Regions from separate parts of the Effusibacillus sp. SKA8 genome, predicted to be linked through region 2. Evidence: a T-box and tRNA genes for the amino acid it is inferred to sense, from the RefSeq annotation. Region 2 holds a T-box; the other holds one or more tRNA genes.
The links. The T-box of region 2 lies ahead of leuS (leucine--tRNA ligase). A T-box ahead of a tRNA ligase gene usually reads a tRNA of that ligase, here a tRNA-Leu.
Positions count from the first base shown of each region.

Region 1: it encodes a tRNA-Leu, which carries the amino acid that the T-box ahead of leuS (leucine--tRNA ligase) is inferred to sense. The anticodon was not compared.

Region 1 is NZ_JBZCSF010000001.1:70,934-85,778, reverse strand. It holds gene AC4ED1_RS00460 (zinc-ribbon domain containing protein) at 25-675, opposite strand; gene AC4ED1_RS00455 (hypothetical protein) at 820-2,538, opposite strand; tRNA gene AC4ED1_RS00450 (tRNA-Leu) at 2,906-2,992, opposite strand; gene trmD (tRNA (guanosine(37)-N1)-methyltransferase TrmD) at 3,146-3,916, opposite strand; gene rimM (ribosome maturation factor RimM) at 3,916-4,443, opposite strand; gene AC4ED1_RS00435 (KH domain-containing protein) at 4,591-4,818, opposite strand; gene rpsP (30S ribosomal protein S16) at 4,847-5,110, opposite strand; gene ffh (signal recognition particle protein) at 5,181-6,542, opposite strand; gene AC4ED1_RS00420 (putative DNA-binding protein) at 6,573-6,941, opposite strand; gene ftsY (signal recognition particle-docking protein FtsY) at 7,018-7,944, opposite strand; gene AC4ED1_RS00410 (YqzG/YhdC family protein) at 8,181-8,579, opposite strand; gene smc (chromosome segregation protein SMC) at 8,661-12,236, opposite strand; gene rnc (ribonuclease III) at 12,280-12,969, opposite strand; gene fabF (beta-ketoacyl-ACP synthase II) at 13,061-14,305, opposite strand; gene acpP (acyl carrier protein) at 14,450-14,683, opposite strand; gene fabG (3-oxoacyl-[acyl-carrier-protein] reductase) at 14,737-14,845, opposite strand, start outside.
Region 2 is NZ_JBZCSF010000003.1:35,185-50,029, forward strand. It holds gene AC4ED1_RS03980 (heavy metal translocating P-type ATPase) at 1-91, opposite strand, end outside; gene AC4ED1_RS03985 (hypothetical protein) at 369-1,157, opposite strand; gene AC4ED1_RS03990 (hypothetical protein) at 1,311-1,568, opposite strand; gene AC4ED1_RS03995 (DNA internalization-related competence protein ComEC/Rec2) at 1,690-4,173, opposite strand; gene AC4ED1_RS04000 (homocysteine synthase) at 4,348-5,634, opposite strand; gene AC4ED1_RS04005 (helix-hairpin-helix domain-containing protein) at 5,666-6,277, opposite strand; gene mntR (transcriptional regulator MntR) at 6,449-6,895, shown strand; gene AC4ED1_RS04015 (D-alanine--D-alanine ligase) at 6,952-8,055, shown strand; gene leuS (leucine--tRNA ligase) at 8,195-10,657, opposite strand; T-box leader at 10,795-11,038, opposite strand; gene AC4ED1_RS04025 (glycoside hydrolase family 18 protein) at 11,150-12,460, opposite strand; gene AC4ED1_RS04030 (methyl-accepting chemotaxis protein) at 12,621-14,288, opposite strand; gene AC4ED1_RS04035 (cob(I)yrinic acid a,c-diamide adenosyltransferase) at 14,465-14,845, opposite strand, start outside.

The DNA of each region.
Region 1 (14,845 bases), on a different contig from region 2:
CCTGTCTCCTCCCGCTCTTCCTGACTAGAAATCATCGTCAACATCTTCCGCAAAGCCGATCCCCATGCGTTCTAGCCATCGCTTCTCCCGACATTCCGGACAACGCTTCGGATCGTCCCATCCACGCTTGGCAAAATATTTTTGCTCCGATGCTTCGAAAATGAACCGATTTCCGCATTCCCAGCATTTGAGCCGAACCGGTTCGTAAATTTCAAGACTTGGCGCTGTCAGATTCAATTCTTTACGCCAGGCAAGCAATACACTTTCTTCACGACGCTTCCATAGCACCTTCAATTCGGGAGCGAGAAACAGATTCTTGTTGAAACGGAAACCGCGAATGTTTCGCAAGTGAGGAGTTTTGCCGCAGTCTATCGCATCGCAAGGATAGCGGGCGGGGCACTCGCGTTTGTGACAAATTCGGCCAAGGTATTTTCTGTCAGTTGCGAATATGAATACCTCCCAGGCATGCGTGGTGGATGAGATTTGCCGGCAAAACCGCGCAAGTTGCGGAATCTCGTCCAGATTAGACAAAACGACAGCCAGATCAATGTCGCCGGGATAGGGATCGCCGGCTGCCATCGACCCGCACAGGACAACTTCCAGGACCGAGGCCAGATTTTTCGCTTTATTGGCAAACTCTTGTGCCGCTTGAGTAAACCGAATATAGTCACTCATACATGCTTCATTCCCTTTACGAGAATACCAAATGGCAAGGCTCGTTTCAACAAACTTTATCGATTTCATAATCAACAGAATCGTCAGCTTCGCCCGTCAAACAAGTAAAGCTTGAATGCCATCCTGCAACGACAACCTGCTTCATCATCTTGTTCCTTTTGCCGATGCGCCCGACTCGAAAATCTTCGACCTTTGCATAGCCGCGGAAACCTCGTTTCTGAAAGCGCTATGCCGCGGGTACTTGCTTCTATACTTTTCAATCAGATTGGCGCCAGCTTGCCTCTCTCCCCTGTTCGCCAAAGTCTCGGCCATCGCGACCAACAACCCCGCCGCTTTATGATAGCTCCCCCGATGCTGGTTGCCCACAATCGCGTCCACTCTTTTTCCGACCTCGTCCATGCACCATTTCAAAAAAAACTGCTCCTGCTCTCCGGTCAGCGCAATCGTTGTTATCGTATGTTCAATAACGCTCCGATACTTCCCGATATACTCCGCGCCGCCATGACCGCTTGTTTGTCCGATCGCATCCTCCCATTGCTTGAGCAGAACCTTCGCGCTCTCTCCCCCTTTGGACAACACGATCATCAGATAAGCGACCATTACAGGCTTAGGGTTGTCGCTGTTGCTCCATCCAAGCGGACCCGCCTTGCGACAATGTTCAAATACCTCCTCATATTTTCCCGCCAACAGCAACGCATTAAAAAAGACTCCGTCCTGCACGTAAGCCATATGCCGCTCGCGATTGTAGCCATTGTTCGAGAGTGTCCCGCTGCTGCTTCGAAGTTCCGTCATCCTCTGCTCCGCTTCCTCGCGAATCTCTTCAAAGCAACCGCATTCAATGGCCGTCGTATACAAATCAACCAAACGTTCCATGGAAGGGGACGAGTAAAAGCTCTCTTTGTGCCCCTCCAGCTTTAACTGCGGGTCATCCTGGCTCTCACCGAGTTTCGCAATGACATCCGCGACCTCCGCCCTAACCGTGTAGTCCCGTGGAATCCTGGACAGCCCTTCCCGGGCCACCCGGATGATCGCATCCATGTCGCCTTCCGCCTCCAGGGCCCTTATCCAGTCCATATAGGCCAAGGGATACGTTGCCGCATATTCCCTTGCGAACTCGGCAATCGCCGGCACGCCGCCTTTCATGAAAACCGCTTCCCTGAGCCACTCGCTGACCTGCCAGTGACCTTGATTTTTCAAAAATTCAATCCAATCTGCCAAAAAAACGTCAAAATCCGGCAGCGAAACGTCTAATGCGCCGGTAATGCTTTTTAGCGTAACGCCTGAGCCCAGATACCCGTATCTTTTCATCGCATTGTATAGCGAAGCCGGCCGTTGTTCCGGAGCTGAATTCATATAGACACAGCGGAGAAAAAGGGCAACCTGCTCGTCCAGATCGACCTCCAGCATGTTCGCGTAGTCCGTTCCGGGAAGATGTCCCGGCTCTTCGCCCATCTCCAGTACGCCGAACAATTTCAGATAAGCTTCTTCCGCGGACGCGTAATCCCCTTGCAGCAGCAGGCTTTTCGTTTGCAGGAAAAAGCCGTCCATTTCCCGCGCCCAGCTTTCGTTGCCCCAGTCCCGCTCTTCATGGATATCTTCATCCCACCCCCATCCGTCGCAATACTCGCCATCTTCCACTCTTTGGGCAAAAGCTTCTATCTCCTCAATCAATCTGGTCGCATCCGGAAGAGCTTCCTGCTTCCCCCGCTCACGGGGGATCAATTTGTTCAGAAATGCTTGTCTTTTGGATAAAGGCTCTTCACTGGCCCAATACAAGATCAGGTCCCGGAAATCATCTGCCGTAAACCGGCTTATACGCGTCCGTACCTCTTCGATAAACTCCTTGTAGCTCAGTGCAGCCATGCTCAAGCTCCTTTCTTATATGCTCGTCCGTACGGATATGCGCCGGAGGCGACGGAGATCATCGCCCTGTACGGGTACTGCTTATAGTCATATTGTATCAAATAAGTAAATAAAGCCACCAACATAGATCGTTGAATGGCTTGAGCTTTTATTCATGCTTGCTCCAAAGCTGTGGCGATTATCAATGCATCCGGAGTTTTGAGCCTCCGTCCTTTGGCCTTTTGATCTCGACGGATTTTCCCTGCTAATCGTGGGATTATTGTTCAGCCGTTTCCTTGTCCAGCTTTTTCGAGATCATGCCCGAGCACCTCCGGTACGCAACAGAAGCCCTAAGGACAAGTTATCCTTAAGAGCTTCGTTGCGTATTTGGTGCCGGCGAAGGGACTTGAACCCCCACTCCCTTGCGGGAAACGGATTTTGAGTCCGTCGCGTCTGCCAATTCCGCCACGCCGGCAAATGAAACCGGGCTTGCCCGTTTCGAACATCGATTATGATATCACGAATTTCCGCCGTTTTCAATGTTTTTCCCGGCTCCAAAAGAACCAATCGGGAACCTACCGCATATTCTACATTGGGGTCTCCTCCAAAGACGGCGCAGGGATACAGATCATGGTGTCCGCGGAGGGGACCCGCGGTTTTCGGAAACGGTTTCTGCGGCGATTTCTTTCAACCATTCCCGGTCCTGTTCGGTCAAAACGGCACGCTCCAGCAGATCGGGACGCCGCAGATAGGTGCGGCGCAACGACTCCCGCCGGCGCCATTGCTCAATTTTCTCATGATGGCCGGAAACCAGGACATCCGGCACTTTCCAGCCGCGAAATTCATAAGGGCGCGTGTAATGAGGATGTTCCAGCAGGCCGTTGCGGAACGAATCGAGTTCCGCCGATCTGTCGTTTCCGAGCACCCCCGGCAGCAAACGAACCACCGAATCGACAATCGCCATCGCCGGGATCTCCCCTCCCGTCAGCACATAATCGCCGATGGAGAGTTCGTCGGTGATCAAATGCCGGCGGATCCGTTCGTCATACCCTTCATAGTGCCCGCAGATCAGGATCAGATGCTCTTCTTTCGCCAGTTCCAAAGCCAATTCCTGCGTATAAGGAACCCCTTGCGGACAGGTGAGGATAATTCTCGGTTTTGCCCGGTCAGGTTCAATCAGCGATTCCACCGCGGCAAAAATCGGTTCCGGCTTTAATACCATGCCGCCTCCTCCGCCGTAGGGAGTATCATCCACCGTATGGTGCTTGTTTGTGGAAAATTGGCGGAAATCGATAACGCGGACCTCCACAGTCCCGGTCGAACGGGCGCGGCCGATGATGCTCTCGGAGAGAACGCCCGTAAACATGCTAGGAAACAACGTGAGAATGTCGATTTTCATCAATCCATCAAACCTTCCATCAGATGAACGCGAATCAACTTGTTCTCCACATCGACTTCTTTCACGCAATCGGGAATCGCCGGCAACAGGATGTCTTTGCCCTTCGGGGGTTTTACGACATAGACGTCATTCGCTCCCGGCTGCAAAACCTCGACCAGTTCCCCCAATTCCTGCCCTTCTTCGGTGACTACGCGGCAGCCGACCAACTGGTAAATGTAGTGGCTTCCTTCAGGCAGCGGCGCCAACTCCGATTCCGGGACTTTCAGTTCGCCGCCTTTGTATTTTTCCACGTCATTGATGGAAGGATGGCCGACAAATTTCAGCAGATAAAAACTTTTATGGACGCGGGCCGACTCGACAATCAGTTCCACCGGCTCCGGAAAGTTCGGATGGACAAGCAAAAGCCTGGAGCCTTTCACAAACCGTTTTTCCGGAAAATCGGTGTGGCTGATCACCCGGACTTCGCCCCGGATGCCTTGTGTGTTAACGAGAGATCCGACTCGTATCAATCGTTCCTGCAAAACCATCACATCCTTCTGTACAGCATAACCGTTTTCCCTGCCGTTCTCAATTCGGGGGATCCGCAAAATACCCGATAACTCTCTCCGAAGCTTCCCGCACTTTGCGGAGTTAAGAAAAATGAGGGCCGGGAACCCTGTGATTTCCGGCCCTTTCTACATGATCTCGACGGTTACCCGCTTGTCTTCCTGCAAGGCGGCCGCCGCCACGACAGTCCGGATCGCTTTGGCAATCCGTCCCTGTTTGCCGATGATTTTTCCGGCATCACCCTGTGCTACAGTCAATTGATAGACCACATCATGATCTCTCGTCGATTCTGTGACGCGAACTTCGTCAGGGTGATCCACGAGCGCTTTGGCAATAAGTTCAACCAACTCTTTCATCAGCCAGCCCTCCATGAATGGAATGGACTTACTTCATCTCGTGAACTTTCTTCAGGATGCCGGTCTTGCTGAACAAGCTGCGAACGGTGTCGGACGGTTGCGCACCGTTTTTCAGCCATTTGATCGCTTTCTCTTCGTCGATGTTGATCTGAGCCGGCTGCGTGACCGGGTTATAAGTACCGATCTCCTCGATGAAACGGCCGTCACGCGGAGAGCGGGAATCAGCCACAACAACGCGGTAGAAGGGAGCTTTCTTGGCACCCATGCGCTTCAAACGGATTTTCACTGCCATTTGCATTTCACCTCCTGGTCAAAGTCAAGTTAGTATTATATCCATTCATGCCCCAAAAGGGAATGCATGGTTAAAACGGAAACTTGAAACCGCCAAACCCTTTTTTCCCTTTTTTCTTGCCCAGTTTCTTGGCAAGTCCGGGGAGCTGTTTCATCATTTTTTGCATCTCGGCGAACTGATTCAGCAGACGGTTGACTTCCTGCACGGAAGTTCCGCTGCCCGCCGCGATTCGGCGCCGGCGACTGGCGTTCATGATCTTCGGGTCCCGCCGCTCCCGGGGCGTCATCGAGCGGATGATCGCCTCGACGCGGGCGATTTGTTTGTCGTCGATGTTGACGTTTTGCAGCGCCTTGTGGCTGCCAAAACCCGGAAGCATCCCGAGCAGGTCTTGCAGAGGTCCCATTTTCTTGATCTGCTGCATTTGTTCCAGGAAGTCTTCCAGCGTGAATTCCCCGCTCATCAGCTTCTTGCCCGCTTCCTGCGCTTTCGCCTGGTCGACGTTCGCCTGCGCTTTTTCGATGAGGCTTAAGACATCCCCCATGCCGAGAATCCGGGAGGCCATTCGGTCGGGGTGGAACGGTTCCAGCGCATCCAGCTTTTCGCCCATCCCGGCAAATTTGATCGGCGTGCCCGTCACCGACCGAATCGAAAGTGCGGCGCCGCCCCGCGTGTCCCCGTCCAGCTTGGTCAGGATCGTGCCTGTGATGCCAAGCTGCCGGTGGAAGGTTTCGGCCACATTGACCGCGTCTTGGCCGGTCATCGCGTCAACCACCAGCAGGATCTCATCCGGATTCACCGCTTCCTTGATCCGTTTCAACTCGTCCATCAAGGTTTCGTCGATATGCAGACGGCCGGCGGTGTCGATCAATACGTAATCGAACCCGTGCAATTTTGCGTGGGCCACCGCGTTCTTGGCGATTTCAACAGGGCTTACCCGATCGCCCAGCGAGAACACCTGGGTTTTCACTTGCTCTCCCAGCACCTGCAGCTGCTTGATCGCGGCCGGGCGGTAGATGTCGCCCGCCACCAGCAGCGGATAGCGATTTTGTTTTTTCAGGAGGTTGGCGAGTTTCCCCGTCGTCGTGGTCTTGCCGGCCCCTTGCAGGCCGACCATCATCACGACTGTCGGCGGCTTGGCCGCCTGCGCGATCCGGCTTTGCGTTCCTCCCATCAACTCCGTCAACTCATCGTTGACGATCTTGATGACCTGCTGGCCGGGCGTCAGGCTTTGCAGCACTTCCTGGCCGACGGCTCGTTCCCGGACTTTTTCGATGAACTCTTTGACGACTTTAAAGTTCACGTCCGCTTCCAGCAGCGCCAAACGAACTTCCCGCAGCGCTTCTTTGACATCGTCTTCCGTCAGCTTTCCCTTGCCGCGCAGGCGCTGGAAAGTCTCCTGCAGCCTGCTCGACAATCCTTCAAAAATCGCCATGGGCCCCCTCCTCTCCTGGATTGTTGCGCGTCAGCTTTCGTCTTCGTCCGATCCGGTTTCCCCGTCGTTTAAAAGCAACCGGATATAACCGGTCAACTCGGCCTTGAGAGCTTCGTCCACAGGCAGGCTCCGCACTTTCTCCGCCAGTTCGCCGCACCAGCGAATCCGGTTCGCATGCCGTTCGAGCAGCCGCAATTTCTGTTCGTATTCTTCCAACTGCAGTTCGGAACGGCGGAGGTTGTCGTACACCGCCTGCCGGGAGACGTTATACTGTTCTGCAATTTCCGCCAACGACAGATCGTCGTAATAGTACAGTTCCATAAAAGTGCGCTGCCTCTCGGTCAGCAACGCACTGTAAAAATCGTATAACAGGTTCATGCGTGTGGTTTTCTCAAGCATTTGACCACGCCTTCCGCCTGTCAAGATATATACCTTTACAGCACAAACCTCATAATACTGGAACCGTTAAAGAATGTCAAGAATCACTTTGTGAGGAGTCAAATAACGCTTCGACAAACTGGTTCGGGTCAAATTCCTGCAGGTCGTCGATTTTCTCGCCGAGGCCTACGAATTTCACCGGAATTCGCATCTGGTGGCGAATCGCGATGACGATGCCTCCCTTCGCGGTCCCGTCCAGCTTAGTCAGAACCAGGCCGGTGACCCCCGTCGCTTCGCCGAATATTTTCGCTTGCTGTAGAGCGTTCTGACCGGTCGTCGCGTCAAGCACGAGCAGCACTTCGTGCGGCGCATCGGGAATTTCCCGTTTTAACACACGATAGACTTTGTTCAGTTCATCCATCAGGTTGGTCTTGTTATGGAGACGACCGGCCGTGTCGACGATCAAAACATCCGCTTTGCGCGATTTCGCCGCCTGTACGCCGTCATAGACGACGGCCGCCGGGTCCGATCCCGCCTGATGTTTGATCACATCCGCCCCGACGCGCTGCCCCCAGATTTCGAGCTGTTCGATCGCGCCGGCCCGAAAGGTGTCTCCCGCCGCAAGAATAACTTTTTTGCCTTCCGTTTTCAATTTGTGGGCGAGCTTGCCGATGGTGGTGGTTTTCCCGACACCGTTTACACCCACGATCATGACCACCGTCAGGCCGGAAGGGTTGAGGTTTAGCGCCACCGTTTCCATCCCCATCAATTCCGCCAATTTTTCTTTTAGCACCGGCTTCAGATCGGCCGCATTCTCAATCCTTCGCTTTTTCACTTCGGCGCGCAGTTCTTCCAGCAAAGACATCGCAGTGTTGACGCCGACATCCGCCATGATCAACTGTTCCTCAAGTTCTTCGTAAAACGCCTCGTCGATTTTCCGGCGATTAAAGACCGCCCCCACTTTCTCCAGAAACGAGTCGCGGGTCTTGCTCAACCCTTCTTTAAACTTGCTGAAAAATCCCATGTTCATCCCTGCCTCGTTTGCGCTGTCCAGCAATTTGAAGCGGACCCGAGCCGCTCAGGTCCGCCGTGTTGTTCACCTCATAAATTTAATTATATCTCTTTTTCGCCATACAGAACAACAAGAAGACACGGAAGTCTGGCATGGACTTGGTGGGGCATAGGCTGGCATGGGCACCTGCCAAGCCGTTTCGTGATGAGCGGCGATGGTTCCGCCGAAATCGCCGTTTTTTCGAAGGACTACCGCTTTGTTTCCTGAAAAGTGACTGACACGACCCGCTCGCTGGATGTCTCAAACACAATCCGCACATAAACGCCCCATTCCCGGTTGCCGTTCTTGAGCCAAAGCTTGAACGTTTCCTCGGTCGTAGCCGATGATTTCGTTTGGCGGCCGACGTGCCGGTAATCGACGATCGCCGCACCGGGATATTTTTTCTTCGTCTCCGCCATCGCCAGCCTTCCCCACTTCGCATAGGACGGTTCCGTTTGCGGCATCGCGTGGCACGTATCCGCCATCGCTGCAGCCGCCGGTCCCGGCACAGCCAAAGCCACCGCCAACAAGACCCGGCTGCATCGTCGCTGCAACGCAAACCGCCACCTTTTATAAGGTCGATACAAGCAGCTTTGAATCCGGTGCACGGCGTCACCTCCTCCCTCCTAGTCTTCCGCAAAGGGTAAAGAGGCTATCCTCGCTCCGTTTGGAACAAAAAGTCCGCCGGCTTATGCGGTCTGAATCTCTTGCCGCTCCACCAGCCTGACGGAAATCAGCTTGGAAATGCCGGATTCCTCCATCGTCACGCCGTACAGAACGTCCGCGTGTTCCATGGTGCCTTTCCGGTGCGTGATGCAGATAAACTGCGTCTGGGCCGAAAATTCCCGCATATATTCGGCAAAACGGCTGACGTTCGCTTCGTCCAGCGCCGCTTCCACTTCATCCAGCACGCAGAAGGGAACCGGCTTGACGTGCAAAACCGCAAACAGCAGCGCCATCGCGGTCAACGCCCGTTCTCCGCCGGACAAAAGCCCCAGATTTTGCAATTTCTTGCCGGGAGGCTGCGCCACAATATCAATCCCGGTGGTCAGGGGATTGTCCGGATCCGCCAAAATCAGGTCTGCCCGCCCGCCGCCAAACAAACGGCTGAACACGTCATGAAACTGTCCGCGGATCGCTTCAAACGTCTCCGTAAACCGTTTGGACATCTCGCGGTTAATCTCGGCGATCACTTCGTTCAGTTTGTCCCGCGCTTCCAGCAAATCATCGCGTTGTTCCGTCAAGAAGCCAAGCCGTTCCTGCATTCGGGCGTACTCTTCGATCGCTCCGAGATTGACCTCGCCCAGCGCCTCGATGCTCCTGCGCAAATCGGCCGCCTGCCGTTTGGCGTCCGGCACGTCTTCCGGTACCGGATACCGCTCTTTTGCCAATTCAAAGGAAATGCGGTAATCTTCCGCCAGCTTGGCAAGAGCGGTGTTCAACTCCACATCGAGGCGGTTGATTTTCACTTCGATCTGGTGCAGTTGATTCTCCAGATTCTTGAGCACCAGCCGGGCTTCCCGCACCTTGTGTTCCTCGTCGGCCATCTTCCTGTGAAGTTCCTGCTTGCGGGCCAGTTCTTCCTCCAGCGCTCGCTGCGCTTCCGCCCGGCGCTGTTCCAAAAGCGTCAACTGTGCCGCCGCTTCCTCCAATTCCGCTTGCGTCCGCTCGATTCGCTCCCGTGTTGCTTCTAGTTCGCTCCGCTTGTCTTGCAATTCGGACAGCACCGCCGCCCGTTCTTTTTCGATCCGGGCCACGTTCGCTTTGGTCGACGCGATTTCCTGATCGAGCGCCGCCAAGCGCACCTTGAACCCGGTGACTTCTTCCGAGATATCCGCTTGGACGCTTTGCTGTTGCTTCAACAACGCTTGCGCCTGATCGACTTGCGCCGACAACTCCTTGACCCGTGCGTCCAATGCCGCAAGCTCCGCTTGCAGCGCCTCCTCCTTGCGGTTCCAGCCGGACAGTTCCTTTTCGAATTGCTGATGTTCCAGGGTCACAAGCTGCAACCGCTCGTTGACCGACCGTTTTTGAACTCCCAATTCACGCGTTTGCGCCTCCAGCGAGTGAATCTGCGCGCGCTCTGCTTCGAGCTTTTGGGCGGTTTCGTTCAACTCCACCTCCGTTTGACGCGCCATTGCTTCAAACGTGTCCAGCTTGTGCTGCACATCCGCCAGCTGCATTTGCAAAGAGGCGATCTTTTGTTCCATCTCTTCGATTTCCCGTTGACGCCCGAGCAGGCTGGTGCCTTTTTTCTGCTGGCTGCCCCCGGTCATTGCGCCGCCAGGGTTGACGACATCGCCGTCCAGCGTCACGACGCGGACACGGTACTGCAGCAGACGGGCCAACGCGTTCGCGTCGGCGATGGTTTTCGCGATCACCACCTGTCCCAGCAGATATTCCGCAATCGGCCGGTACTTTTCGGCAAACCGGACCCTCTCGGCGCCGATTCCGATGTAACCCGGGTGCCCTTCAATGGCAGTTCGCTCGTTTCTCCCGAGCAGCCGTCCGCGCATGACGTCAAGCGGCATAAAGGTCGCCCGGCCGCCACCGGTTTGTTTCAGGAAAAGGATCGCGTCACGGCCGGCTTTCTCCGACTCGACGACAACGTTCTGCAAAGCCCCGCCCAGTACCGTTTCAATTGCCGTCTCATACTGCGCGGGCACGTGCATCAACTCCGCGACCGCCCCGCAAATGCCGACGACGCGACCTTTGCCGGCCGCCTGCAAAATGGTGCGGACGCCTTGCGAGAATCCGCCGTATTCCTGCTGCATGTCTCGCAGCAATTCATACCGCGATTGAAAAGACGCTTTCTCCGTCTGAAGCTGGCGAAGCGCCGCAAGCAACCGCTCCTTCTCTTCCGTGCGGCCGGCGGCGGATCGCCGTTGTTCCTCGAAACGCTTCTGCAGCGCCTGTTCCTGCCTGCGCCGTTCGCTGAGCGCGGACTCGCTTTCAGCCAGGGATTCGTCCAACGCGACGATCCGCTCCCGCAGTTCCGCCTCGTCTTCCCGCATCTTTTCAATCCGCCGGAGCAAGCTGCTTTTGTTCGCTTCAATGTTTTTCAACTCGTTTCGTTTCCCGGCCGTTTCGTTCAGTTGTTCGATCAAATCCGCTTTCAGCCGCTCGATTTCCGCTTCCAGTTCCCCCCGGTCCACAAATCCCTTGGCGCTGTCCAGCTTCTCGTCCAGTTCGCGCCGGATTCCGTCCCGCTCCGCCGTCAGCCTTGCTAGCTTGTCCGTTTCCTCCGTCAACTGCCGCTCTTTTTCCTGCAGGTCCCCCTCAAGCTTGGCGATGGCCGACTGCAGCTCCGCCTGCCCGGCCTGCAGGTTCCCGTGGCGTTCCTGCAGTATTTCCCGGCGCCCTTCCGCCTTTTCGTATTCGGCCACCACTTCCACATGCTTTTTGTTGCTGGCCTCCATCATCTTGTCGAGTTGTTCGGCCTGCCAGCGCAACTGCTCGTAGCGGGACTCCTGCCCCGCCACAAGAGCCGTTTGTGCCGCCAGTTCGTCCTCTAGTTTGGCACCCTGTTCTTTTTCCTGTTGCCAACGGGCATGCAGTTCTTCAATATCATGAACACACAAGGCGATTTCCAAAGTTTGCAGGTTCTCTCTCAACCGCTTGTACCGCTTGGCGGTCTCCGCCTGTTCGAGCATCGGTCCGATCTGGGTTTCCAACTCCCCGATAATGTCCCCGATGCGCACCAGGTTGGCCGCCGTTTCCTCCAGTTTCTTTTCCGCTTCCCGTTTTCGCGCTTTGTATTTGACGATTCCCGCCGCTTCTTCAAAAATGCCGCGTCGATCTTCCGCTTTGTTGGAAAGAATCTCGTCGATCCGTCCCTGCCCGATGATCGAATAGGCCTCTTTCCCAAGACCCGTGTCCATGAACAGTTCCACAATATCCTTCAGCCGACAGGCCTGCTTGTTGATAAAATACTCTCCCTCGCCGGAACGGTATACGCGGCGGGTGACGGTCACTTCGTTGTAGTCCAAAGGCAATGTGCCGTCGCTGTTGTCCAGTGTCAGCGACACTTCACAGTAATTGACCGGCTTCCGCGTGTCGCTGCCAGCAAAGATCACATCCTCCATTTTGGCACCGCGCAGGCTTTTGGCGCTCTGTTCGCCAAGCACCCAGCGGATCGAGTCAGAGATATTGCTTTTGCCGGAACCATTGGGCCCCACCACCGCTGTCACGCCGGGAACAAACTCCAGTTCCGTGCGGTCGGCGAACGATTTGAATCCCACGATTTCCATCCGTTTCAGATACAAACGAACACCACTCCCGATTCCTGACACATTATCCGGTTGCGGTTTAACGTCCCAATAGGGTCAGCGTATCGTGCGCCGCCCGTTGTTCCGCTTCCTTCTTCGAGCGGCCCGTCCCTTTTCCGTATGGAATGTCATTGATAAAAACCTGCGAGACAAATTCCCGGTTGTGGGCAGGTCCCCGCTCCTCAAGAATTCTGTAAGACAAAACGCCAAGACCTTCACGTTGCACATGCTCCTGAAGCAGCGTCTTGAAGTCAGAGAGCAACAGGCCGTGCACGTTTTCCAGCTCCGGCAACACGTAAGTCTGCAAAAACGATCTCACCGCCTCCAGCCCCTGGTCCAAATACAAAGCACCGACAAACGCTTCAAACACATCCGCCAGCAAAGCCGGCCGCTTCCTTCCTCCGGATAGTTCTTCCCCCCGCCCCAGGCGGATGTACTTGTTGAAATGGAGTTTTTCCGCGAACTTCACCAACGACGGCTCGCAGACGATCGCCGCCCGCATCCGCGTCAATTCCCCTTCCGGCAAGGCCGGGTAACGGGCAAACAAATACTCGCTGACTAACAGTTCCAGTACGGCATCTCCCAGAAACTCAAGCCGCTCGTTGTCCTGTCCGTTCTCACCGCGATGTTCGTTGCGGTAAGACGCGTGGGTGAACGCTTGTTTTAACAAAGCAAGATTGGAAAACCGGATACCGAGGGATTGTTGCAACAAATCGAATTTCCCAGCCACAATTCTCACCTGTGATTGATCAGCGTAACGCCCCGGCGGCAGCCCCTCGCAAAAAACGGATGCCCCCGGCCGGGGCAGAAATCGGTACGAATCACTCTTCATATTTTCGAAATAGGATCGACGCATTATGCCCGCCGAATCCCAAAGAGTTGGACATGGCGACGTGAATCTCTGCCGGACGCGCCTTGTTCGGGACATAATCCAAATCGCATTCGGGATCCGGATTGTCGAGATTGATGGTCGGCGGCAGGATTTGATCCTGAATCGCTTTGACGCAGGCGATGGCTTCGACGCCGCCGGCGGCTCCCAGCAGATGGCCGGTTACCGACTTGGTTGAGGAAACAGCCAGTTTGTAAGCGTGATCGCCAAACACTCTCTTGATCGCCATCGTCTCGTATTTGTCGTTGTAGTCGGTTGAAGTCCCGTGGGCGTTGATGTAATCGACGTCTTCCGGCCGGATGCCCGCATCGCGAATCGCTTCGCGCATCGCTCTGGCCGCTCCGGCTCCTTCCGGGGCTGGCTGCGTGATATGATACGCGTCGCCGCTCATGCCATAACCGATAATTTCGGCGTAAATCGGCGCACCCCGCCGCTTGGCGTGCTCCAGTTCTTCAAGTATCAGGATGCCGGCTCCCTCGCCCATGACGAATCCGTCGCGGTCGCGGTCAAACGGACGGCTCGCCTTTTCCGGCGCGTCGTTGAAAGCGGTCGCCAGCGCTTTCGCCGCCGCGAATCCCGCAATCGCCATCGGCAGCACGGTTGCTTCCGATCCTCCCGTAATCATCACGTCCGCTGCGCCGCGCTCAATGATCTTGTATGCGTCGCCAATCGCGTTGGTGCCGGTCGCGCAGGCGGAAATGGGGGACGAGTTGGGGCCTTTCGCCCCGAGCATGATCGAAATCTGTCCGGAAGCCATATCGCCGATCATCATCGGGATAAAAAACGGCGAGATCCGGCGGGGGCCTTTTTCCAACAGGATTTGGTGCTGCTCCATCAGTGTTTCCAATCCGCCGATGCCGGAACCGACATATACGCCGATCCGCTCGTCATTTTCTGCCGTGATTTGCAACTTGCTGTCTTCCAGCGCCATTTTGGCGGCCGCCACCGCGTATTGGGCAAACCGGTCCATCCGGCGTGCCTCTTTCTTGTCAATATAATTCTCAGGGTTAAAATCCTTCACTTCCGCCGCGATTTGACAAGGGTATTCGGAAGCGTCAAAGCGGGTGATCCTGCCGACGCCCGATTTTCCGGCAACAAGGCTGTCCCAGAACGTCGCGACGTCATTGCCGACAGGGGAGATAACCCCCATTCCTGTCACAACCACTCGTCTTCTCATGTGGGAAATCACTCTGCCTTTTTAAAAAATGGACGATCAATTGTTCATCATGTATGCTCAAGTCCTCGGCAAGGGAACGCTGATTGTCGTAGTCAGAGTCCCGAGGAAACCCGCGGGACTCTGGGGTGTGCAAGACGACGGAGATTACGCCTTATGGGATTCTATGTATTTTACAACTTCCCCGACGGTGGTGATTTTCTCCGCGTCTTCGTCTGAGATTTCCAAATCGAACTCATCTTCCAATTCCATCACGAGTTCCACAACATCGAGCGAGTCCGCTCCCAGATCATCTTTAAAAGAAGCTTCCATCGTTACAGCCGATTCGTCAACACCCAAACGGTCAACGATGATTTTCTTCACGGTGTCAAAAATTGACATGCCTTTCACCTCCTCTTCAGAGTATACACGATTCCCGCTCCGAAGTCAGCTTTTTACATGACCATGCCGCCGTCCACGGTCAAAACTTGCCCCGTAATGTAAGACGCTTCGTCCGAGGCAAGGAACGCGACCGCTCTGGCGATATCTTCCGGGTCGCCCATC
Region 2 (14,845 bases):
GCAGGGAGCGGACCCGGCTTCTTTGCCGGGAATCGGGAGGTTCCGGGCGAAAGACAGGTTGCAGCAGAGATGATTTTTCCAAGTGATACATGCCCTCCATCTCCTTTCATTGCAAAGGGGGTAAACCGTTGAGAACTAAAATCAACATCCCAAAAACGGCACATGCTGCCGTCTAGGTGACGGCAGCATGTGAAGGCGAGAATTTCTGAAATCAGAATACCATGAAAAAGAAAGAAAATAAAGCAAAAATTAAGAATATCGGTTATTTTTCTGCGAGAACGCTTATCATTGTCCATTTCGGACGTTTACTTGACATTGAAAATTATTCTCAAGAATAATTCCAAACTGATAGTATAATAAGGCAGCCGTCAATGAAAAGCGGCTCGCCTTTTTTTGCTTCTTCTGTCCGCAAAGTAAGCCGCAATCCCGTTCGCCGGTATCCATACGGCCAACCAGATGCCGCACGTGTAAAGGACACTTTTTACGGCGCGGATAGAAGGGACTGTCGAATGTTGTGTTTTCACCCGGGATGCGACCGGATTTTGCAGCACTTCTTCGTCCGTCAGCAGTCGTTCCCGCGAGGTATTGTAAAAAACGGTCATCTTGTGAGTGACCAGCCCCGTATCGATTTCCGCCTGCGCGTACACGATCGGCTCCGGTTCTTTGTAAGCGGTCAATTCCTGTTGGCGGGCCTGCAGCTTGGCGATCCGCTGTTGCGATTCGTCGGCGATTTTTCTGTGCTTGTCGATTCTGTCCCGAAACAACTGCAGGAGCATGTCCGCGTCGGCGCGTGTCAACCGCCCGTGATCAAAATCGTTTTGCACCGCCTGGATCGCCCGCTCGCTGTCCGCAATTCCCTCTTCCGCTTGATTTTTCCGCTGTTCGGCCACAGCCGTCTCCTGCCGGATGGCGGACAGTTCCCGTTCACGTTCCTCCCGGGTTAACACCGGACCCGACAAAGGCAGAGGAGTCCATATTCCGAAGCGGACGTCATTTTCCGTTATCCCCTGAAATTGCTGCCGAATGGCGGAAATCACGGTCCGTTCCCGCTGATCGCGGGGATATGCTTGTCCGCTGTCAGAACCTCTTGCATATAACAGGACGGCGGCAAGCACCCCCGCCAGCAACATTGCAAAAAGCGGAATTTTCCTGGTCATTCCCGTCACCCTCCCGGCCAATCGCAAATCAAACGACGGATTGAATCCGTTCACGCAAGTTCAACATTCCCAAGGGTACAAGCCGTACCTGACGGTACAGCTTGTTATGACGATTCTATTCGCCGGTTGCCGCCTTCATTCCGGGTAGAGAGTTTAATAGCTTAATTTTTTAATCTGTGTCCATGTGCCCCAGCCTTTTCCGGAAGTCGGCTTCTCTCCCCGCAAAGGTACGGGTTGCAGCGCCAATGCTGCAAAAACACTGAAAGTCGCAATCAAGGCGAAGCATTTTTTCATATCAACCAAAACCTCCCTAAATCCCATTCCGGCGGAAGCTTGTCTGCCATCATTCCGGAAAATATCATGCGTCGCCGAATTTGAATTTTGGTCATCATCGGCAAAGTCGATATCCATATGTTCCGTTACGACGCAGGTCGCCTTCCGGCGCCCGTCGATCGGCTGCAGGACCGAAACGGAACCGGTTTGGTCCGCTTGTCGTACCCGGCTGGCAAACTGTTCGTCCGTAGTTAGAATTTCAAGGAAAAAAGGGTCTTATTCGCAAGGGTAACCATTTTTTTATCGAAAAATGGGGCCTTTCACCTTGCACAAAAGGCTGAACCCGCAAACTCTTCCCGTCTGTGGTCACCGTAACGGCGCCCTGCCGGTCCGTTCGCAGCACCCGGGCCCCGACACTCGCCAGCCGCTCCAGCACCTCGTTGTGAGGATGATGGTAAACATTGCGTTTGCCGACCGAAATGACGGCATATTGGGGCCGGACCCGTTGCACAAACTCTTCCGTCGTCGAGTAATGGCTGCCATGGTGGGCGACCTTCAACACATCCACCGGGTGAAGATCGGGCAACAGCTCCGGTTCCACCTGCCCTTCCACGTCTCCCGTGAACAAAAACGAACGGTCTCCGTACTGCAGTTCAAAAACGATGCAGTTGGCGTTTCGGTCGTTCCGCGTTCCCGTTCGAATCCCGGCGGGATTCAAAAAACGCCACCGGACTCCCGGCTCCAGTTCCCACCCGAGTCCCGCCCTGGATTCGTAAATCGCGGTTCCCTTGCGGTGGGCGACCTGCAGCAGTTGCCGGAAGGCGGGGCTTGCATCGTAATAACCGGACACAATCAGGTTTTGCACCTCCATTTTTTCGGCGATGGTCACCAATCCGCCCACATGGTCTTCGTCCGCATGGGTAGCAATCATGTAATCGATCGTCCGCACCCCTCGATGCCGAAGAAACGGGATCACAATTTGTTCACCCGTATCAAAATCAGACCGCACATGGGACGGAACCCCGCCGCCGTCGACGAGTATCGCGATCCCCGATGGCGTTTCGATCAAAGCGCTGTCGCCTTGCCCGACATCGAGAAACGTGACGCGCAGTTCGGAAGACGGCCAGAGCCACGCCGTCGACAAAGCAATCGCCGCGCCTGCGATTCCCGCCATCCACCGCCGCTTCCAACCGTCGACAAGCCGCAAGCCGGCAAATCGCAAACACACGCTCCGCCAGACCTGAAAGCGCGACCAGTGAGCCCGGAGTTGCTGCCGAAACAAGACGATCAACATTAAGCCGTAAGAAAGCCAGACTCCCCAAAGCGGCGGGCTGGGGACCGTCCAAGTCCAGCCGGCGGTCGCTTCCGCCAGCCAAACGACCGGTTTGACCAACAACCACAAAAGCAGCCGGCAAACACCGACAAAAGGGAAGGCAAGCCAGACGTGCAAAGCCCCCAACACGATCACTCCAAATCCCAGGGGCACCAGCAAGAAGGTGAGCGGCATGATGTACAGATTGGCAAGCAGCGCAAACGGGGAAAGCTGGTTGAAATAGTAGATCAGAAGGGGCAGGGAAGAAATCTGCGCGGCCAGAGTGACGGCAACGGCGGAACGCGCCCACTCCGGACCGCTGATCAACGGCGTCAGGCGGGGAGTCAGCAAAAACAATCCGAGAGTCGTGATAAAGGAGAGCAGAAACCCGATGTCGGCAAGGATCCCCGGATTCCCGAGAGAGGCAACGAGCGCAGCGACGGCGACCGTTGTCGGAAGGTCGATTTTTCTCCCTAAAGACGCTCCCGCGATGACAAGCGCCGCCATCAATCCGGCCCGTACAACCGAAGGCCCCGCTCCGGCGACCAGCGTATACAGAAAAATGGTGCCGATCACAGCCGGGTCGGCAATCCGCTTCGCCAGACGGAATCGCTTCGCCAGCCAAAACAGCGAACCGGCGATCAACCCGACATTCATGCCGGAAGCAGCCAAAATATGCGTCACATTTAACATCTGAAAAGCGGATTTCCATTCCTTCGGCAACTCCGATTGGAATCCGATCACCAAGCCTCCGGCCAATTCCGCTTCGCCCGGCGGAAACAGCCTGTTCAACACGTTCCGGATGTGTTCGCGAAGCGGCGCAACAGTGAGGCCGTACAAAGTGGTCTTGGAGCCGGTTTTCTGCACCGATTCGTCGCTTTTGACCGCGATTCGGGCGTGAATCCCCTGGCGTTCCAGGAATTCCCGGTCATCGTATCCGCCCGGGTTGCGCCGAGGGGAAGGCTCCAGCAGCAGGCCGCGGATCGCCACCCTGTCGCCGTAGGCGGGAGGCCCGTTTTCCCGGGAATCCGCAACCTGAATCCGGTCTTTCAGCGGCACTTTCCGTCCGTCTTCCGCGATCAACGCTTCGACTGAAACGGTATATTGCCATTTGCCGTTGCGAAAAACCGGGGAATCCTCCGTCACGCCGAAAACCTGAACTTGCTGATCGTAAAAAGGTTGCAGGAGGTTCGGACGAAACGACAGATAAGAATGGCTGTAAAGAAAACCGGCCGTTATGAAAAAGACAGCCAGCAAGCCTGCGGGCAAAGGCCGGTTCCGGCGTGCATACGCGAATAACGCGGCACCGACAGCCGCCGCAAACACCACCAGCATCACCATCAGACCGGCCGGATCGAACCGGGGGGCAAAACCGGCCAACACAATGCCTGTCAAAAAAAGGAGGGTAAGATGAAGGAGAATTCGCCGCAAAAGGATCTTTCCTTTCGGGGGAGAGGTTTTAAGTAACCGGAGGAGAGATAGTAAATGATGCGATCCTGAGATAGGAGGAGAACGGAAGCAAAGCCGGTATCGACAAACGGCAATGCGGTGCGGGGGACTTCCCGCCCCCCGCCTGTTGCCGCTTGCTAACCGGTACTTGGTGTACTAGGCCTGACTCTTTTTTAACGCCTGGTCGAGATCGTAAATCAAGTCGTCGACCGTTTCCGTTCCAATGGACAAACGCACCATGTCGGGCGTAACGCCGGTGGCCCGCTGCTGTTCTTCCGTCAGCTGTTGATGGGTGGTGCTTGCCGGATGAATGACCAGCGATTTGGAATCCCCCACGTTGGCGACATGGGAAAACAACTGCAGCGAATCGATAAATTTCCGCCCCGCCGCAAGGCCCCCTTTGATCCCGAAGGTCATCATCGCGCCTTGGCCTTTCGGCAGATACTGACGGGCGAGCTTGTGGTACGGACTCGACTCGAGGCCCGGATAGTTCACCCAACTGACCCATTCATGATTTTCAAGGAACCGGGCGACCGCCAGCGCGTTCTGGGAATGGCGCTCCATCCGCAGATGCAGCGTTTCCAGGCCCTGCAACAGCAAAAACGAGTTAAACGGCGAAATGGCGGCACCGATGTCGCGCATCAGTTGCACACGCGCTTTCACGATGAATGCCAGATTCCCCAGCGCTTCCGTATACGAAATCCCGTGGTAACTCGGATCCGGTTCGACCAGACCGGGGAACTTGCCGTTGGTCCAGTCAAACGTTCCGCCGTCGACGATTACGCCGCCGATGGAGTTGCCGTGACCCCCGATAAATTTGGTCGCCGAATGCACCACAATATCCGCCCCGTGTTCAATCGGCCGACACAAATAAGGAGACGGGAACGTATTATCAATAATGAGCGGCACTCCCGCATCATGCGCAAGTTTGGCGACAGCCGCAATATCGAGCACGTCGATGCGCGGGTTTCCGATGGTTTCGGCGTACACTGCCTTGGTCCGGTCGGTGATCGCTTGGCGGAAGTTTTCGGGATCGGCAGGATCGACAAATTTCACTTCGATTCCCAGTTTCTTCAGCGTAACCGCGAACAGATTGTAGGTGCCCCCGTACAAATTGGTGGAAGAGACGATCTCGTCTCCCGGTCCCGCGATGTTCAAAATGGCAAAAGTGATCGCCGCTTGTCCGGACGAAGTGGCAAGGGCGCCGACGCCGCCTTCCAATGCCGCAATCCTTTTTTCAAACACGTCTTGCGTCGGATTCATGATCCGGGTGTAGATATTGCCCGGCTCCTCCAGGGAAAACAGTTTTGCCGCATGCTCCGTATCGCGGAACACGTAAGACGTGGTTTGGTAGATCGGAACCGCCCGCGCACCGGTCGTCGGATCCGGTTCCTGTCCGCCGTGTACGGATAATGTTTCAAGTCCCCATTTGCGTTCTGTCATTTGATCTCCTCCCCGTTGCGTAAGCGATGATTCAATAGGCTGTCAGTTTGTCCTTGATCGTTTCGAGCAGCTTCGGACCAAATCCCTTCACTTTTTGCAAATCGTCCACCGATTGAAAGGGACCGTGTTTTTCCCGGTATTCCACAATCGCTTTCGCTCTCGTCGATCCGATTCCTTCTAAAGCGTCCAACTGCTCAGCCGTCGCCGTGTTGATGTTGAGTTTTCCGTCCGGATTGGCGGACCCTTTTCCGCCGGCTGCACGCTCCCCTTGGACGGGTACGTTTACAAGCCCCCCGTCCGGCAGTTTCTGCGCCAGATTTAAGGATTGCAGATCGGCCTGCTCGCTGATTCCTCCCGCCGCCTGAATGGCGTCGGTTACGCGGGAGCCGGCGGGCAATGTGTAAACGCCGGGCGTTCGAACCGCCCCTTTCACGTCGACCTTGATTTCCGCGGCCGGTTTTGCAGGGACTGGCTCTTGTTTGCCGCTTGTCGCTCCGTCCGTTTGACCCTGAATGTCCGCTTTCGGGAGCGGAACCTGCGAAACCGGGACGGGACGTCCGTACATGTAGACCCCCGATGCAACCAGAAGCAGAACCAGAAAGCCGGTCACAATCACCTGTTCCCGTCTGGTCAACCGAAACATGGAATCACCTCGTCAAATGCCCCCCGATTTTTCCATTTCGCTACAAAACGGGGGAACCCTGCCGGCATGCCGAATTTTTTTTTGAAATTTCCCCCAACCGTCTCAAATTTGCAAGAAGATCAGGTTCCATAGTACAATAGTTCCGAATAGGATTGAAAGAGAGGAAGCGGGATGCTCACACCCAGCATGGAAGACTATTTGGAGAAAATCTATGAATTGATGAAAGAAAAAGGGTATGCCCGCGTCTCAGACATCGCTTCGTCCCTTGCCGTACAGCCTTCTTCCGTCACCAAGATGATTCAGAAACTCGACGAACAAAACTACGTGACCTATGAGAAATACCGCGGCATCATCCTGACTCCCCGCGGTGAGCAGTTGGGACGTTTGATGAAGCAACGCCATAAAATGCTGGAAGGGTTTCTGCGAATGCTCGGCGTGAACGAGGCGACCATCGAAAAGGATGTGGAAGGCATCGAACATCATGTCAGCCCAAGCACGTTGGACAGTTTGCAAAGCTTGGTGCTTTTCTTCGAAGATTATCCGGAGTGTCTTGAAGAATACAGGCACTTCCGCCAAAAGCTGAAACACCTTTCGACGACGGACGGCGAAACCAAATAGACAAAGCCTCCACTGTGGGGCTTTTTGTTTTTCATATCAGGAGAGGAGTGACTTGTTTGTCTGACAAAATCCGTGTTGGCGTCGTGTTTGGAGGCCGTTCGGGCGAGCACGAAGTGTCCCTCAATTCCGCCCGTTCTGTCATCGAAAACCTCAATCCCGATAAATATGACATCACACCGATCGGCATTACAAAAAACGGGATCTGGCACGTCGGAATCGAGTCGTACAAGGCGCTCGGCGCCGAAATTCCCTCAACACTGCTTGCGTCTGCTCAAACCGCCCAAGCCAATCTTCCGGCAAACATCGCCCCCGGTCCGACCCTGCCCGTCCGGATCGGCGAGTCGCTGGACGTGGTGATTCCCGTCCTGCACGGTCCCTATGGCGAAGACGGAACGGTGCAAGGGCTGTTCGAACTTATGGATATCCCTTACGTCGGAGCGGGGGTGCTCGCTTCCGCCGTCGGCATGGATAAGGCGGTGATGAAAGCCGTGTTTGCCCATGCGGGGCTTCCGCAATGCAAATATGAAGTATATCTGCGCAGCCGCTGGGAGAAAGAACCTGATCCGATCCTCGACGAGATCGAAGCCAAACTCGGTTTCCCCTGTTTCGTCAAGCCGGCAAATCTCGGTTCCTCCGTCGGCATCTCGAAAGCGCGGGACCGGCAAAGTCTGATTGCGGCAATGCACGAAGCTGCCCGCCACGACCGAAAAATCGTTGTGGAAGAAGGCGTTGACGCCCGCGAAATCGAAGTGGCCGTTCTCGGCAACGACGAACCCCGCGCGTCGGTTGCCGGCGAGATCATCCCGAAAGCCGATTTTTACGATTATAACGCCAAATACGTCGACGGCACATCCGATCTGATCATCCCGGCCGATCTTCCCGCCGATAAAATGGCGGAAGTCCGCGAAATGGCGATCCGGGCGTACCGGGCCATCGACGGATCGGGGCTGTCGCGGGTCGATTTTTTCCTTGACCGCAAGACGGACCGTTTCCTGATCAACGAGATCAACACATTCCCCGGCTTTACGGTCTATTCGATGTACCCGAAGTTATGGGAAGCCACCGGCATTCCTTATGACCAACTGCTGGACGAACTGATTCGCCTAGCGATGGAACGCCATCACGACAAGAACCGTGGCCGAGCGCCGGGGCAGCCGTAACCGCCGGTAACAGCCGGCCAGTAACAGCCGTAAGAAAGAGAGCCCTGTAAGCGAATGTAAGCGTTTTTGCGGGGCTTTCCCCACAAACAAGTGCAAACGCGATTCGCGCTTGCACTGCCGAAAAGGGGTCTGTCCGGGGTCAGCCAACGACAATGTTGACCAGTTTGCCCGGCACGACGATAAATTTTTTGACGGTGCCGCCTGCCACCTGTTCTTTTACTTTCTCCTGCGCCAAGACAAGCGCTTTGAGCTCGTCTTCCGTCACGTCCTTCGAGACGACCACGCGGTCGCGCAATTTGCCGTTCACCTGTACCGCATATTCGATTTCATCCTGTACCAGCGCGGCCGGATCGTATACGGGCCACGTTTGGCGATGAACGCTCTCCCGGTGCCCGATCATATGCCACAGCTCTTCCGCAATATGCGGCGCGACCGGCGCCAGCAGCAAAATTACCGTTTCAATCGCGTCGAGTTTGGTTCCGATGTCGGCGCCGTCCGGATAGCTGTAGATGCCGTTCACCAGCTCCATGATCGCCGAAATGGCCGTGTTGAACTGGTAGCGTTCCCCGATGTCTTCCGTCACTTTCTTGATGACAAAATGGGTCTGCTGCCAAAGCTTCTTGGCCGGTCCGGTTGCAACATCCGCCGCCGGACGGTTGGCGAACAGATGGGCGTGTGTATCGACCAGGCGCCATACGCGGCCGAGGAACCGGTAGGCTCCTTCCACCCCCTGGTCGCTCCATTCCAAATCGCGGTCGGGCGGAGCGGCAAACAGGATAAAGGTGCGGGCCGTATCGGCTCCGTACTTGTTCACAATGTCTTCCGGCGAAACGACATTGCCTTTGGACTTCGACATCTTGGCGCCTTCTTTGATCACCATGCCCTGCGTCAGCAGGCTTTCGAAGGGTTCTTCAAAATTCACCAGCCCGGCGTCGTACAGTACCTTGGTGAAAAACCGGGAATACAGCAGGTGCAGCACCGCATGCTCAATTCCGCCGATGTACTTGTCGACGGGCAGCCAGCGGTTCACCGCCTCCGTATCGAACGGGCCGTCGCTTTTCTTGGCCGAAACGTACCGCAGATAATACCACGACGAATCGATGAACGTGTCCATCGTGTCCGTTTCCCGGGTTGCTTTTCCGCCGCAGGAAGGACATACGGTGTTGACAAAAGACTCGTTTGTGGCAAGCGGCGATTTGCCCGCCACCTCGAACTGCACTTCTTCCGGCAGCAGCACCGGCAACTCCTCTTTCGGAACGGGAACCGTTCCGCACTTCTCGCAATACACGACCGGAATCGGACATCCCCAGTACCGCTGGCGGGAGATCAGCCAGTCCCGCAGACGGTAGGAAACGGTGCGCTTTCCCTTTCCTTCCCGTTCCAGATTTTCCGAGATCTTGTCGATCGCTTCCAGATTGTCCAACCCGTTGAATGCATCGGATTCCACCAGCACGCCTTCGTCGGTGTAAGCGGCCTGCAACGGCAGTTCCAGCGGCTTGTCTTTCGGCTGTATGACGACTTTGACCGGCAAACCGTATTTTGCGGCGAATTCGAAGTCCCGCTGGTCGTGGGCGGGCACCCCCATCACCGCACCGGTTCCGTAATCCGGCAACACGTAGTTGGCGATCCAAATCGGGATGCGGTCGCCGGTTTTCGGGTGAATCGCGTATTCGCCCGTGAACATTCCGATCTTTTCCGCGGTTTCGGAGGTGCGCTCAATCTCCGATTTTTTCCGCACTTCTTCGACAAACGAGTGAATTTCGTTCTTTTTCCCGGATTTTCCGGTGATTCGTTCAACAGCGGGGTGTTCGGGGGCCAACACCAGATACGTGACCCCGTACAACGTATCCGGGCGGGTTGTGAATACGGTCAGCAATCCGTCGTGCCCGTCGATCCCGAAGATGATTTCCGTACCGGTCGATTTGCCGATCCAATTCCGCTGCATCGTCTTGACGCGTTCCGGCCAGCCCGGCAAATTGTCCAGGTCGTTCAGCAACCGTTCCGCGTAGTCGGTAATCCGCAGATACCATTGCTCCAGGTCTTTTTTCACCACTTCGGTGCCGCAGCGCCAGCAACCGCCGTCTTCCACCTGCTCGTTGGCAAGCACGGTGGCGCATTCCGGGCACCAGTTGACCGCCCCTTTTTTCCTGTAGGCGAGCCCCCGTTCGTAGAACAGCAGGAACAACCACTGGGTCCACTTGTAGTAATCGGGCGAACAAGTCGTCACTTCCCGGGACCAGTCGTACGAAACGCCCAGTTCTTTTTGCTGGTTGCGCATGAACGCGATATTGTCGTACGTCCAGGGAGCCGGGTGGCTCTTGTTCTTGATCGCCGCGTTTTCGGCCGGCATGCCGAACGCGTCCCATCCCATCGGATGCAGGACGTTGAAGCCGTGCATCCGTTTGAAACGCGCCACCACATCGCCGATGGAATACACGCGGACATGTCCCATATGAAGGCGCCCCGAAGGGTACGGGAACATTTCCAGACAATAAAAATAAGGTTTTCCGGTCGATTCGACTGTCCTGTGGACACCGGACTCCTCCCATGCCTGCTGCCATTTTTTCTCGATTTCAGCAGGCACGTATTTTCGTTCGCTCATCTGACAGCCCCCCAATGAATCGCTCCCCAAAAAGTGAAACGAAGGTTCCGTCCGGGAACTCCCAAGCGCTTTTGGGAGACCCGAAACGCAAATATAGCGGAGATTATAATATAAAACCTCCCACCCCAAAGCCTTCTGCTAGGGACGAGAGGTTGGAAAAACATCACTGGTTCCCGCGGTACCACCCTATTAGACAAGAATCGCCGTCCGGCGGCGACACTGTCCGCTCGAGGTTCTTAACGGGGACAACCCGGTCACAGGTACTCCGTTCCCTGTAACTGCTCAAAGGCGAGTTTCTTCGTCTGTTCCTGCCAACTCGCACCTTCCGTTGGCTCTCTGGGAAGAACGGGATCGAATACTGCTCCTTGTCAACGCATTTGCCGTAACATTTTGTCGAATTCGTACATCCGCTTGTTAGTATACGCAGACGACCACCGTTTTGTCAAGGCGCATATGTGGGCCATATGTGGGCCGCTGCGACAGCCACGCGCATCAGGCGAGATCCGAAAACTCTTCCATCTTCCTTATGTCAAACGTACCGCTGAGCAGCGTCCAGTTTTGCGGAAACGGGTGGCCCAGCATCCAATAGCTGACGCCCGCAAGCCCCATCTCCCACACAAGATGAAATTTCGCCAAAACGGAGCGAGCGTCTTCAAACCACACCTGACGGGTTTCCTGCATCGGTCCCCGGTAGGTAAACATCGGGGCGGCAGCCGCCGTATGGAAGTGAATGTGACCGTTTGTGCGGATCGCCTGCTCCACCGCCGCTTTTGGCGAAATGCCCGTCGCCCGCTTCCCTTTCTCGTAAGGGGTGGGCCAATTATACCCATATAACGCCATGCCCATCAATATTTGGGCGGGCGGGATCACAGCGGTCGCGTAATGGAGAACCCGGCGCACCATGTTCAGCGGGGCGATCGCCATTGGGGGACCTCCCACCCACCCCCACTCAAAGGTCATCAGGATCACCCGGTCCGCCAACTGCCCGAGTGTGCGGTAATCGTAAGCGCCTGTCCAGGGATTGCGGGGATCGTCGGACATCTTGGGGCCGATCGAGACCACAACCGGAATTTGACGAAGTTTGGCAGCTTCCGTCAAGTCCCGGACAAATGCGTTATAGTGTTCTCGGTCTTCCGGATACAGGTGCTCAAAATCGACATTGATCCCGCTGTAGCCTTTCGCTTGCACAAGAGAGAGCAGGTTGGAAACGGTTTTTCCCCGGACAGCCGGGTTTTCGGTAACGGCACGGGCCACATCGGAGTTGAAACGGGTTCCGTCAAAATTCGTAACGGTGAGCAACGGCGCGATTGCTTCCGCCTTCGCTTTGGCGATCGCTTTTTCATCGGGCAAATCCGACAGGGTTCCGTCCGGTCGGACGGGATAGTGAAAAAATGACACATAGGTGAGGCAGTCGGCGGTTTCCGCAAGCATCTCTTCATCGACACCGCTGCCGGTCGGGACCATAAACGCGTTGACTTCCACCGATTCTTCGCCGCGAATCGGACAAGGCACCCAAATCGTTTCGTAAGCGGCCAGATTTTGTTCATCCAGCCTGCCGTTGACAGCCCTGATGATGTGCGGCGGTACACGTAGCCGCTTCGCAATCGTGTCCAGGGTGTCCCCCGCTTGAATTTTGCAAGTCCGCAGCGTGCAGCGAGGACCGGCAGGGATTACGAGGCTCATCCCCGGCACCAGCCGGTCTCCCTCCAAACCGTTTGCCACCCGGAGACGTTCAGCCGTTCCCCCATACAGTTCCGCTATGGAAAAAAGGGATTCTCCCGGTTTCACCACATGCACGAACATGGCTCTTCCTCCTTACCGGCACCCGGAAAAGCGTCTGCCGGCAATGTTCTGCAAGACCGACTTGCTCAGGCAAATCCTGCTCGGATACCGTCCTGCCATATCTTATTCAGGAGGAACGCCGGTTATTTTTCTTCGGCAGATGCAACGGTTATTTTCCGCTTCAGATCGTAAACCGTTTTACCATCTCCGCCAGCTTTTCCGCCATTTGTGCCAGAGTTTCGGAAGCCGCCGTCATCTCCTGCGTGGTTGCCGACTGCTGTTCGGATGCAGCTGCCACTTCCTGCGTATCGTTTGCCGCCACTTCCGCCAGATGGGAAATGTAGTCGGCATTTTTCACGATTTGTTCCGTGTCTTTAACGATCGCCTGAATCGAGTTGTTCATATTAAAGACCTGATTGCTGACATCGTCCACTGCCCGCAGAATGTGCTGGAATGCCTGGCCGACCGCCGACACGTCGTCACGGCCTTGTTGGACGGTTCCGCTGGTTTCCTCCATCGCCACAACCGCTTGCTTAATCTCGTCGTTGATGGAAAGGATCAAGCCGGAGATTTCTTCCGCCGCTTTTCCCGATTCTTCGGCCAACTTCCGCACCTCTGTGGCGACAACGGCAAAACTGCGGCCTTGTTCACCGGCGCGCGCCGCCTCAATCGCGGCGTTTAGCGCCAGCAAATTCGTCTGAGCGCTTATTTCGCGAATCACCGTGATAATTCCCAAAATGGCTTCCGAACGTTCGCCGAGTTCTTTGACCACGCCTTGCGTTTGGCTGACTTTGGCCGTGATGTCGTTCATCTCCACAACGAGTTCCTGCAGCGTTTTCTCGCCATTATGGGCGTATTGCTGGGCGGCTTGGGAATCTTCGTTCACCTTTTGCATGAACATGCCGATTTGTTCGATATCCCTACCGATGCGGTGAAGGGACGAGGTTGTTTCCATGACGGAATGTTTTTGCTTCTCCGAACCGGCGGCGATCTCGGAAGCGGAAGCCGCGATTTGCTCCGATGCCCGCGCGCTCTCCGTGGCACTGGCGGTCAATTCTTCGGAAGCACTGGCAACTTGCTCGGAAACATGCTGCACGTCTTTTATCATATCGCGGAAAACCGACATCATTTCGTTGTACATGGCAGAGAGTTGCCCCAGTTCATCCCGCAATTTCACAGGCACTCGCCCGGTCAGATCACCCGTTTCGGCCTTCCGCATCGCTCCCACCAGCGCGCGGATCGGTTCGGTCACGCGATGGACGACCAAACTTCCGACAGACAGAGCTGCAACGCACGCAATCAAGCTGATGACAAGTGTCATCACCTTGCTTTTGTTGATCGGCTGCAAGAGATCGTCCGTATAGCTGCCAATGCCAAGGATCCAACCGTTTGGTAATGTCTCGAAGGCGGTGAGTTTCGATTTTCCCTGAAAAACATATTCAATCCAGCCCCGTTTTTGCTTGAGCATTTGGGGGAAGAAAATCTCTCCGCTCAGATCCTTTCCCTTCTGCGTGGGATGGAAGATCGCAATGCCTTTTGGGTCGAGAATGAACGCGTATCCGTTCATTCCGTTCGGCTTGTAATAACGTTCGGCAACGTCTTTGACAATCGCGTCCACCTTTTCCAAGTCTGCACCGTTTGGATTGCTGCTTTGGGTATAAGCGTACAGTTCCTTGGCGATAAGCGAGGTCTGGTATTGCAGATCCGCAACCGTCAAATCGTATACGGCTTTTTCAGCGTTTCTGTACTGCAGGTAGCCGACGGCAAAAATCGGGCAGAGCGTGATCACAACCAGCATGATCAGAAGTTTGCCGCGGATCGACGAAGAAATGCGAGCAACCAGAAACATTCGGATTCCCCCTCCCGTTCAAATCGGCATGAAACACTTTTCCATTATGTAAAACAATAATTCTTCTTTATACATTCTATACAAAATATAAGGTGAGAGGAAGATTTATACAACAAAAAATCCACTCCTCTCCCGCAAAATGCGGCAGGGGAGTGGAGGACACCGGCAACATCGCATTACCGGAACACTTCGCCGCCCCGTTTGTATTCCACATCGCCAACGCCGTCCCGCATGTTGGCAGCGCGTGCGATGGCAAAGAAGAAATCGGACAAACGGTTCAAATACCGGCGGACTTCCGCATTGACCGGCTCTTGTTCCGCCAGCGTCACCACCCGGCGCTCCGCGCGGCGGGCGACCGTCCGGCACACGTGAAGCGCAGCCGATACAGGGCTTCCTCCCGGCAGAACAAACCGTTTGAGCGGCGGACATTCCGCGTCATACCGGTCGATCCACTGCTCCAACCGGGTGACCTGATCGGCGTTGATCTTGTAAGGGATCGTCATCCCCTCCGGCGCTTTCACCAAAGCGAGATCGCTGCCGGCGTCAAACAATTCATG